DNA from 3 places in the Vibrio misgurnus genome. Region 3 is predicted to be linked to each of the others. Evidence: riboswitches for the same ligand, from Rfam matches in the RefSeq annotation. Region 3 holds a riboswitch; each other region holds the start of a gene.

Region 1 (3,283 bases), 210 kb from region 3:
TTGCCTTGGTCACTCGGGAGGCCTCTTCCGGCTCGCGCTACAGCTTTGAAAGCTTGATGGGATTGACCAAAACAGTCAATAATCGCCAAGTGTCTGACGTTACTCCAACCGCTTTAGTGGTGAATAGCAACAGCATGGTGAAAACCTTAGTCAACCACAATACCCAAGCGATTGGCTTTATCTCGATTGGTTCGGTCGATAAATCGATTAAGGCCATCCAGTTTGAAAAAACCGAACCCAGCGCAGATAACATCGCTAAACACAGCTACCAACTCTCACGCCCTTTCTTGATTTTGCACTACCCAGAGAAAGCAAGTGAGCAGACCAAGCAATTCATTGCCTTTTTACAATCTGAACCAACCAAAAAATTGATTGTGGAATATGGCTATATTATGCCAAGCAATGAAGAGTAACTTGCCGGATTAAGAAGTGTTCGGAGCAAAAAAGACTAAGGAGAGCTTGTGCTCTCCTTAGTTGAATTTGATTTGTTGTCGTTTGTGATCGTTAGCCACTAAAAATGCAGTTGGATCACTGAAACCACCACACAGCCAGGGCGGCGCACACCTTCAATTTCAACCTTAATTTCACGTTCAATCTCAAGACCTTTTTTGATCGGCGTGACTTTTGATAACGTACTCACCGCCCGCACGCGGTTGCCCGCTTTAACTGGGTATGGGAAACGCACGGAATTAAGGCCAATGTTGACCACCATTTTGGCACTCGGGAATAGCGAATTCTCTTCATCAACACTGTCGGTCAATTTCGGCAATAACGCTAGCGTCAAAAAGCCATGCGCGATGGTCGTTTTAAAGGGAGATTCCACTGCAGCACGCTCAGGATTGGTATGGATCCACTGCATATCTTCGGTGACAGCACCAAACTGATTAATGCGCGATTGATCGACCAGCAACCATTCACCCGTGTGGATCACTTCACCCACTTGATGTTGTAGCTGATCATACACTTGTTGTGCTTGAGGATTGAGCACAATCGGCTCTGGGATGGGAGTCTCTTCATTGGCTGGCAAATGCAAATCTTTCACCCAAGCAAATAGCGGGCGACGATGGGTTTTGCTCAAAATATCATCCCAGTATTCACGTACTGAAGGTGACATCCACTGTTTAAACTCAGTGTGCTTAACCAAATGTTCAGCTCGATGCTTTAGCAGATCAGCGACTCTCATCACAACCTCATTCTTAACCAAGAAGAAATATAAACGTCCTAATTTTGAAGTACTTCACAGTAAGCTGCAATGACTTTCGGGCGTACAGGCGTATTCTGTAAGCAACAAGCTAAATAAAAACAACAAGTTAACAATAAAACATTATTTTATTAGTCTTATCTCGATGAAAGTAATTACACCTTTCATTTTAGCTGCCAATCTCAAAATTGTTGGTGATTCGATCACTATGTTTGAGCCTGAAATCATGTAGGCAAAATCTGACCTTACACCAAGCATTCCCATAGAAAACACGATAATCATTTACATTTAATATCAATCAGTTAAATGTAAAATCATCATGATGAGAGTTTGATTCCATAAATTGGGCACTCAGTGGCTTTCTGGGCTTAATTTGGTTAAATTTGCGCTTGATCACATTTCGGCAAACCACTTGAAAAAGTGGGACGCAAAACCACCGGTCTGTGGCGTTCAAGCCGCTCGTTCAAACACAGGCTTGATCGCTATGATAGCGGGGTTGCCAGCACAGTTTCACTGCGTTGTCGGCTTGCGTTGCTGAATGAACAAAAAAATAACGCCTGACTATCGATCAGGCACAATATGTCAGCCAACAAAAAAGAGTTTGTGATGAAAAAGCAACCTATAATGACCGCTATTACTTTAGCATTATCGGCAATCAGTGGTATCGCCTATGGCCATGGTTATGTGTCAGCAGTGGAAAACGGCGTCGCGGAAGGACGTGTCGCATTGTGTAAATATGCCGCCAATGACAGCGGTGAGAAAAACACCAACTGCGGCGCAATTCAATATGAGCCACAAAGTGTTGAAGGACCGGAAGGTTTCCCAATCTCAGGACCGCGTGATGGCAAAATCGCCAGCGCAGAAAGCGCACTGGCCGCTGCACTTGATGAGCAAACTGCGGATCGTTGGGTAAAACGCCCAATTCAAGCCGGTCCACAAAACTTTGAGTGGACGTTTACCGCCAACCACGTCACCAAAGATTGGAAATACTACATCACCAAACCGGATTGGAACGCCAACCAAGCCCTATCACGTGATTCTTTTGATCTAAACCCATTTTGTGTGATTGAAGGCAATATGGTGCAACCGCCGAAATTGGTTAGCCATGAGTGTATTGTGCCTGAGCGCGAAGGCTACCATGTGATCCTTGCGGTGTGGGATGTGGGTGATACGGCGGCGGCGTTTTACAACGTCATCGATGTCAAATTTGCTGGCGATAGCCCAGTGATCCCAGATTGGCAACAAGGTGGGCAGATCATCCCAACCATGGACCTGAGTATTGGTGATACCGTATTTACTCGTGTATTTGATGCTGCCGGTGAAAACCCAGCTTACCGCACTGAGCTTAAAATCGATTCGCAAACGCTGACCCAAGCCAACCAGTGGTCTTATGCTTTAGCCAGTAAAATCAACCAAACCCAAACTCAGCTACGAGCTGGCCAGCTCAATGGTGATCAGTTTGTGCCAGTATACGGCACTAACCCAATCTATCTAAAAGATTCGAGTGGCTTACAACGGGTTGAAATCGGTTATCACATCGAAGCACCACAGCCAGAATATTCGCTCACCGTATCCGGTTTAGCTGCCAACTACCAGATTGGTGAACAACCGGTGCAACTGGATCTGACGCTTGAAGCGCAAGGTGACATGACCGCAGAACTGACGGTGTATAATCATCATCAGACACCATTAGCAAGCTGGAGCCAAGCCATTAACGATGGTGAAGTAAAATCAGTGCAATTGACACTCAGCGAAGCCAAAGCTGGCCACCATATGCTGGTGTCTCGCAGCAAAGATCGCGATGGCAACTTGCAATATCAACAAACCCTAGATTTCATGCTGGTCGAGCCACAAACGCCACCTAGCGAAGGGGATTATGACTTTGTCTTCCCTCACGGTTTAGATCAATACGTTGATGGCAGCAAAGTGCTGGCTGAAGATGGCGCCATTTACCAATGTAAGCCATGGCCATACTCAGGTTACTGCCAACAGTGGACTACCAATGCGACTCAGTACCAACCAGGTACGGGTAGTCATTGGGAAATGGCGTGGGACAAACTGTAATCCCGCTCTAAAACACAA
Region 2 (3,283 bases), on a different replicon from region 3:
GATTGCCAATCGTTACACTTTCAAAAGTGTGACACTGGATGTATTGCGCGTGCTTGATCACCTGAAAATTCAGTCGGCGCATTTTGTTGGTATGTCGCTCGGTACCATCATAGTGCGTAATCTGGCTGAGCTTGCCACTCATCGTGTTAACTCGATGGTGCTGGGTGGGGCAGTCACGCGGCTCAATACTCGTTCACAAGTGCTGGTTAAGCTTGGGCATTGGAGCAAACATATCATCCCTTACATGTGGTTATATCGACTGTTTGCTTACGTTGTGATGCCACAGCGTAGCCAAAAAGAGTCACGTCATCTATTTATTCGTGAAGCGCAAAAACTGTGTCAAAAAGAGTTTAAACGTTGGTTCACTTTAACCGCTGAAGTTAATCCTTTGATGCGTTATTTCCGTGACCGTGAATTGCCAATCCCCACCTTATATCTGATGGGTGAGAAAGATTACATGTTCATTCATCCGGTTAAAGAGATGGTGGCGCTGCACACACAAAGTGAGCTGTACGAGATCCCCAATTGTGGGCATGTGTGTAATGTTGAGCAGCCGGAGCTGTTCAATCAGCATTCAATCGAGTTTATTCAGCGTCAGATCCGTTAAGCGCGGCATTTAGCCCTAGCTGATCACGATAACGGCGGCCGGTATACCGATGAGTGATTGAGCAATAAAAAACCCGCGCCATGATTGGCGCGGGTTGGGTATTTATGTCGCGAACTCTGTGCTTGACGCGGTGAGTGTTATCATCACACTAATCTAGAGATGGCTTAACAGCTCATCACGGCGCTGCTGTGGGATCACCGACCAGTGTTTACCTTCAATTGCGCCTTCTAAGGCCCACAGCAACTCTAAGCTCACCTCGGCAGTATGAGTACGCTGAATGGCTTTATAGGCAGCGACAGAGCCGTTGGATTGGAGAGAGGCGACCGTTTCAATGCCGGCTTTCTTGAGCATTCTTTCGGTCGCTAAACGCAGGTTAGGCAGATCTTTTAAACGGTCAGGTTTGGTTTGGGCTTGCGTTTCACGCTCTGCTTTAGCCACATCAAGCGCGGTATGAGCTTCAGTTAGAATTGAGGCTGGATCACTCCAGCAATTGTCAGGCAGAGCGTAATACTTGGTCACGACAGGGAAGCCACGTTTTTTGTAAACGTATGGGGCATAACCTTGTTGTTTGAATTTTTCAATCGAGGCTTCATCGGCACGGATGTGCAGCGTATCGTTGACCACAAGTGCAAACATTGTATCGTCGACAAAAATACCAAAGCCACCAAACATTGAACGAGATTTCACACGTCCTAGCTGCTCAAAGAGCCGCATTGAATCTTTTAATACTGGTTTATCCATGCTGTTAGTCTCGGAGTATTGTTACCTACGCCACCAAATCAGGCCCGAGAAAATTAGCAAAAACATGCAGCCAAGGTGTCAATAATCAGTCAACAGCCTGTATGCATTTTTGCCATCGGCAACCCCGCTACCTACCAAGTTGTTGGTTTAGGCCGGAGGCTTTGCGTCCCACTCTTTCAAATGGTTTGCCCTGTGCGTGACATTCTTCCTGATAAAAATCAGTCATTCTTAGCGCATTCTCACAGTTTAATGTTTCAATTATGAGAATACGCAGAACTAATCCTACTCTTTCTATATGAGGTTTGTCAGATTTATGTGACAAGCTTTCAAATATAGATGGTGTGAATTTTCAAGTAAGTTAGGATTTTGTCAAGTCTTTTACGGTATCCCGTTCGACAATTTCAGGATGCATTTCAAAAATTCGCCGTTCATGCTCTTTATCTTTAATCCGTTCCAGTAAGATTTCGAACGCATTTTTACCTACGCGGCGTTTCGGTTGGTGCACCGTGGTTAATGGCGGCGAGAAATACTCGGCCAATTCAATATTGTCGTAGCCAATCACCGACATATCTTCTGGCACGCGGATCCCTTTTTGCTGTAAGCGACTGATGAGACCTAACGCCATCGTGTCATTAAAGCAAAATACAGCACTGGGGCGTTTATCCATCGCGATGATCTTATCGGCCGCTAGCACCGCAGTATCACACTCAAAGTTGCCTTCTAAAATCCAATCTTGATTGATGGGTAAATTGGCCTCTGCCATTGCGCGGCGAAAACCTTGAATACGCTCTTGGCAGGCCGCCTTGATGAAATGACCACTTAAGCAAGCAATGTCGCGGTGTCCGTGCTCAATCAGATACTTGGTCGCCAGATAGCCACCTTCTTCTGAGTTATCAATGATCTTATCCGCATTGGAAGTTTCAGGCCCCCAGTCCATGATCACTTTCGGAATGTCTTTATGCACATCCAGCATGGCTTGTAGTTCTTGGGTGAGATCAGAGCACATCACCAAAATACCATCGACCCGCTTTTCGGCGAGCATCCGAATGTAATCTCGCTGTTTTTCATAAATGCCGCCAGTGTTACATAGGATCAAGGTATAACCTTGGCGGTAACAGTAGCTTTCCACCCCATCGATCACTTCAGAGAAGAAGAGATTGGTCGATTGAGTCACTAACATGCCGATCGTGCGTGTGGTATTACACTTTAAACTGCGTGCCACAGCACTTGGTGCGTAGTTAAGTTGTTGCACCGCTTCCATCACTTTTTCTTGGGTGGTTTCTGCCACAAAGCGAGTTTTGTTGATCACGTGGGAAACGGTGGTGGTTGACACACCAGCAAGGCGCGCCACATCTTTTATCGTAGCCATAGAGTGTTCCTATCGATGACTGCTGATGTCAGCGAATGTTATTGGTGAATTAAATCAGCAGGTAAGGCGAGATTGAGCAAGCTATGATACTTGGAGTGCGAGTCACCACACATAACGTATCTTGGGCGTAACAATCATGATGCCTAAAGTAATAAAATACAAAAACCGCCGAAAAACAGCGGTTTACAATCATATTGGTTTTATCATTTGCGGGTGAATTTTAGACTGCGCCGCCAGCAACTGCAATCAAATTCATTCATCAAACGGTAACTTATTTCTGAATTGATAGGTCTAGCAGTGATAGCTTATTGACCTTGTACCTTAAATCAATCCGCAATCGCAACAGGATAGCGAATGTGCACTATCGCTGTTGCGAGTCGAACAGACTAAGGCATAACCGGTGGTTAATCGGCCAGCGTGACATTGACCGGTTTCGTTTCAGGTGCAGGACTGGCATCACCCACCACGCTATCGCGTAGCGTTTGCCACAGTAGCCCTAAGCTTTCGTACCAAAATAGCTCAGTTTGTTCAAGATAGCGTGATTTTGGAATGTACTTGTCCCAAGG
Region 3 (3,283 bases):
AAGCGGTGCTCTACCACTGCTTAGCCCATGGGCTCAGTTTTAAAGTTTCGCAAGGCAACGTTCTGCAACTCAGTCCGCCTTTAATTATCACCCGTCAAGAGCTGGATAAAGCTCTGGATATTTTGCACTCCGCTTTGCTCGCCGTAAGCCAGCAAATGGGTTATTCACATTAAGGAAACACTATGCACTCTCCGATTCAAGCGGTTATTTTTGATTGGGCTGGCACCATTGTTGATTTTGGATCCTTTGCGCCAACCTCGATTTTTGTTGAAGCGTTCAAACAAGGTTTTGATTTTGCGATCAGCCTTGATGAAGCACGCGAGCCAATGGGGCTGGGTAAATGGCAGCACATTGAAGCAGTTGGCAAACTACCGAGCGTTGCCGAGCGTTGGCAAAATCAATTCGGTCGTGCCATGGATGCCAGCGATATTGATGCGATTTATGCCGCCTTTATGCCGTTGCAAATCGCTAAAGTCGCCGATCACGCAGCGCCGATCCCACACGCGTTAGAGGTGGTTAATCAACTGAAAAAGCAAGGCATTAAGATTGGATCTTGCACTGGCTACCCACGTCCAGTCATGGATGTGTTGATCCCGGTCGCGGCCGATTACGGTTATCACCCAGATTATGTGGTCGCAACGGATGACTTAGCGCAAGGCGGCCGACCAGCCCCCTTTATGGCACTGAAAAATGTAATTGAACTTGGGGTAACCAATGTGCGCGCTTGCGTCAAAGTCGATGATGCGCTGCCAGGTATTGAAGAAGGCCACAATGCCGGCATGTGGACAGTGGGTTTACTGCTGTCGGGCAACGAGGCCGGGTTAACCCTCGAAGAGTATCAAAATGCCGACGCGGCAACGCTACAAGCGGCCCGTGAACGCGCCAGCGCTAAATTGCAACTAGGTAAACCTCACTACTTAATTGATACAATTGCCGATTTACCAGCCGCCCTAGCCGACATTGAACGCCGACTCTTAGCCGGTGAGCAACCTTAAACTCGCTGTGCGGTCAATGGTCGAATGAAGCCATTCACACTCTGACTCAGAAACCTGCTACGGCAGGTTTTTTGCCCCAATACACGGCGCAGATATCACTCACCCACGCCCTCACGCTCAAACTAACGGTGTAAAAACAAACTGCTTAGCCATAGCAGAAATGATGCCGTAGTGTTAACTCCTACCTAGAGAAAAAACTATTCACATCACGATTATTCGACGCAGTTATTATTCAACGAAAAGTTCATCAACCACTTCCGTTTTTTTGAATAAGTATCACAGCAAATCGTTTGTATCTATGGCTTTGCAACGGCGATAATCCGCAGCGACTTTTGGCTTGGTTTGATTGTGCGATCATAACCAACGCTTAAAAAAGCATTTTTTACACATAAACTAGCGGACTCACTGTTAAGCCGTTGTCTATGTTTGTTGTTTATCAATCATATCCATTTGGCAAATCATCTGAAAAGATGAGACGCAAAGCTTCCGGCCTGTCGAGTGCTTATTGCACTCTATGGTAGCGGGGTTGCAAATCAACCAATGGTTGTTTTGATGATCTTATGGGTTAATCATCAAGGTTATGTTTATGCTTAAACAATCTATGCTCTCCCTGTCTATTTTAACGGCGCTCACCAGCGCCAGCGTATTCGCTGCTGCGCCGGGTAAACCAACCTTAGGCTGGGGCGATTACACTTACGCACTAGTCGAAGTTGATCAATCGCAAGTCGCTTATGAAAAGCTGGTTAAAGCGGTACATGATGAGATCAGCATTGAAGTCACTTGGGATGTATGGTCTGGCGATGCAGCGCAAACCGCGCGGATTTTGCTCGATGATCAAGTGGTTTGGGAAGGTGCAGCCTCCGCCAACCGAGCGGTGTTTAAAATGAGTAAAGGTGGCCGCTATAATATGGCGGTGGAGCTGGAAAACCAAGACGGCACCAGTCGCTCAGAGACCCAGTTGCTCACCATTGCCGATACCGATGGCAGCCATTTAGAACCCATGTCGACCATTTGGACTGAAAACAACCAACCATACCAGAATCAATCGGGCAAAATTGTCGGTACCTACTTTGTTGAGTGGGGAGTTTATGGCCGTAATTATCCGATGGATAAAGTACCGACCGCTAACCTAAACCGCATTCTTTACGGTTTTGTGCCAATCTGTGGCGGCGATGGCATCAATGACTCGCTCAAAACTATCGATGGATCTTTCCAAGCACTGCAAAGCGCCTGTGCTGGCCGTGACGATTTTAAAGTGGCAATCCACGACCCATGGGCAGCAATTCAAAAACCACAACTTGGTGTTGAAGGTTGGTCTGCTCCCTACAAAGGCAACTTTGGACAAATGATGGCGGCGAAAAAAGCCAATCCCGATCTAAAAATTCTGCCATCGATTGGCGGTTGGACGCTGTCTGATCCGTTCTTCCTGATGCACGACGATGCGAAACGACATACCTTCGTTGCCTCAGTCCGTGAATACCTCGAAACTTGGAAATTTTTCGATGGGGTCGATATTGACTTCGAATTCCCAGGCGGTGGCGGTGCTAACCCAAATCTTGGCGATAAAGAGCGCGATGGTGAGCTGTATGTAACAATTCTTAAAGAGTTACGTACCATGCTTGATGAGCTGGGCAGCAAAAATGGCCGCTACTATGAGCTCACTTCAGCGATTAACGTCGGTTACGATAAGCTGGCAGTGGTTGATTATGCTGAAGCGGCTAAATACCTTGATAACATCTATATGATGTCTTACGACTTCTATGGAGCTTGGGATAACAGCGTATTAAACCATCAAACCGGACTACATCAGTCTAGCGTCAACAGCGCCGAATCGGCATCCAAATACTACGCTTCGCGCGGTGTCGAGCTGTTACTAGAACAAGGTGTTCCAGCGGAAAAACTGGTGATTGGCGCAGCCGCTTATGGACGTGGTTGGACCGGTGTACACAACTACACCAATGGTAATCCATTTACTGGCGTTGCGACTGGCCCAATTAAAGGCACTTGGGAAAATGGCGTGGTGGATTATCGCGATATCGTCAATAACCACGGTGCAAGTCAAGGATTTGAATACGGTTATGACCAAGCGGCTGAAGCGCCGTACCTGTTTAAAGCCTCAACCGGTGATTTGATCACCTACGATGATCCACGCTCAATCAAAGCCAAAGCTCAATATGTGATGCAGCAAGGTATGGGCGGTATCTTCCACTGGGAGATGGATGCAGATAATGGTGATTTACTCAATGCCATGCATGAAGGTTTAGGCCATGGTGATGGTTCAACTGAAC

The links. A riboswitch is a leader RNA that binds a small molecule or an ion and turns the genes downstream of it on or off. The one in region 3 is predicted to bind cyclic di-GMP.
Region 1: it holds a riboswitch for cyclic di-GMP, as region 3 does, so the genes downstream of both, gbpA (N-acetylglucosamine-binding protein GbpA) here and OOK74_RS11870 (glycosyl hydrolase family 18 protein) in region 3, are expected to answer to the same signal.
Region 2: it holds a riboswitch for cyclic di-GMP, as region 3 does, so the genes downstream of both, OOK74_RS06605 (TfoX/Sxy family DNA transformation protein) here and OOK74_RS11870 (glycosyl hydrolase family 18 protein) in region 3, are expected to answer to the same signal.

Annotation. Positions count from the first base shown of each region.
Region 1 covers NZ_CP113242.1:576,893-580,175, reverse strand. The annotation lists gene OOK74_RS14355 (phosphate ABC transporter substrate-binding protein PstS family protein) at 1-413, shown strand, start outside; gene OOK74_RS14350 (MaoC family dehydratase) at 512-1,183, opposite strand; cyclic di-GMP riboswitch class I at 1,594-1,705, shown strand; gene gbpA (N-acetylglucosamine-binding protein GbpA) at 1,808-3,265, shown strand.
Region 2 covers NZ_CP113241.1:1,406,701-1,409,983, reverse strand. The annotation lists gene OOK74_RS06610 (alpha/beta fold hydrolase) at 1-607, shown strand, start outside; gene OOK74_RS06605 (TfoX/Sxy family DNA transformation protein) at 761-1,348, opposite strand; cyclic di-GMP riboswitch class I at 1,463-1,548, opposite strand; gene purR (HTH-type transcriptional repressor PurR) at 1,707-2,717, opposite strand; gene elyC (envelope biogenesis factor ElyC) at 3,122-3,283, opposite strand, start outside.
Region 3 covers NZ_CP113242.1:106,961-110,243, reverse strand. The annotation lists gene OOK74_RS11880 (aspartate aminotransferase family protein) at 1-173, shown strand, start outside; gene phnX (phosphonoacetaldehyde hydrolase) at 183-995, shown strand; cyclic di-GMP riboswitch class I at 1,438-1,529, shown strand; gene OOK74_RS11870 (glycosyl hydrolase family 18 protein) at 1,582-3,283, shown strand, end outside.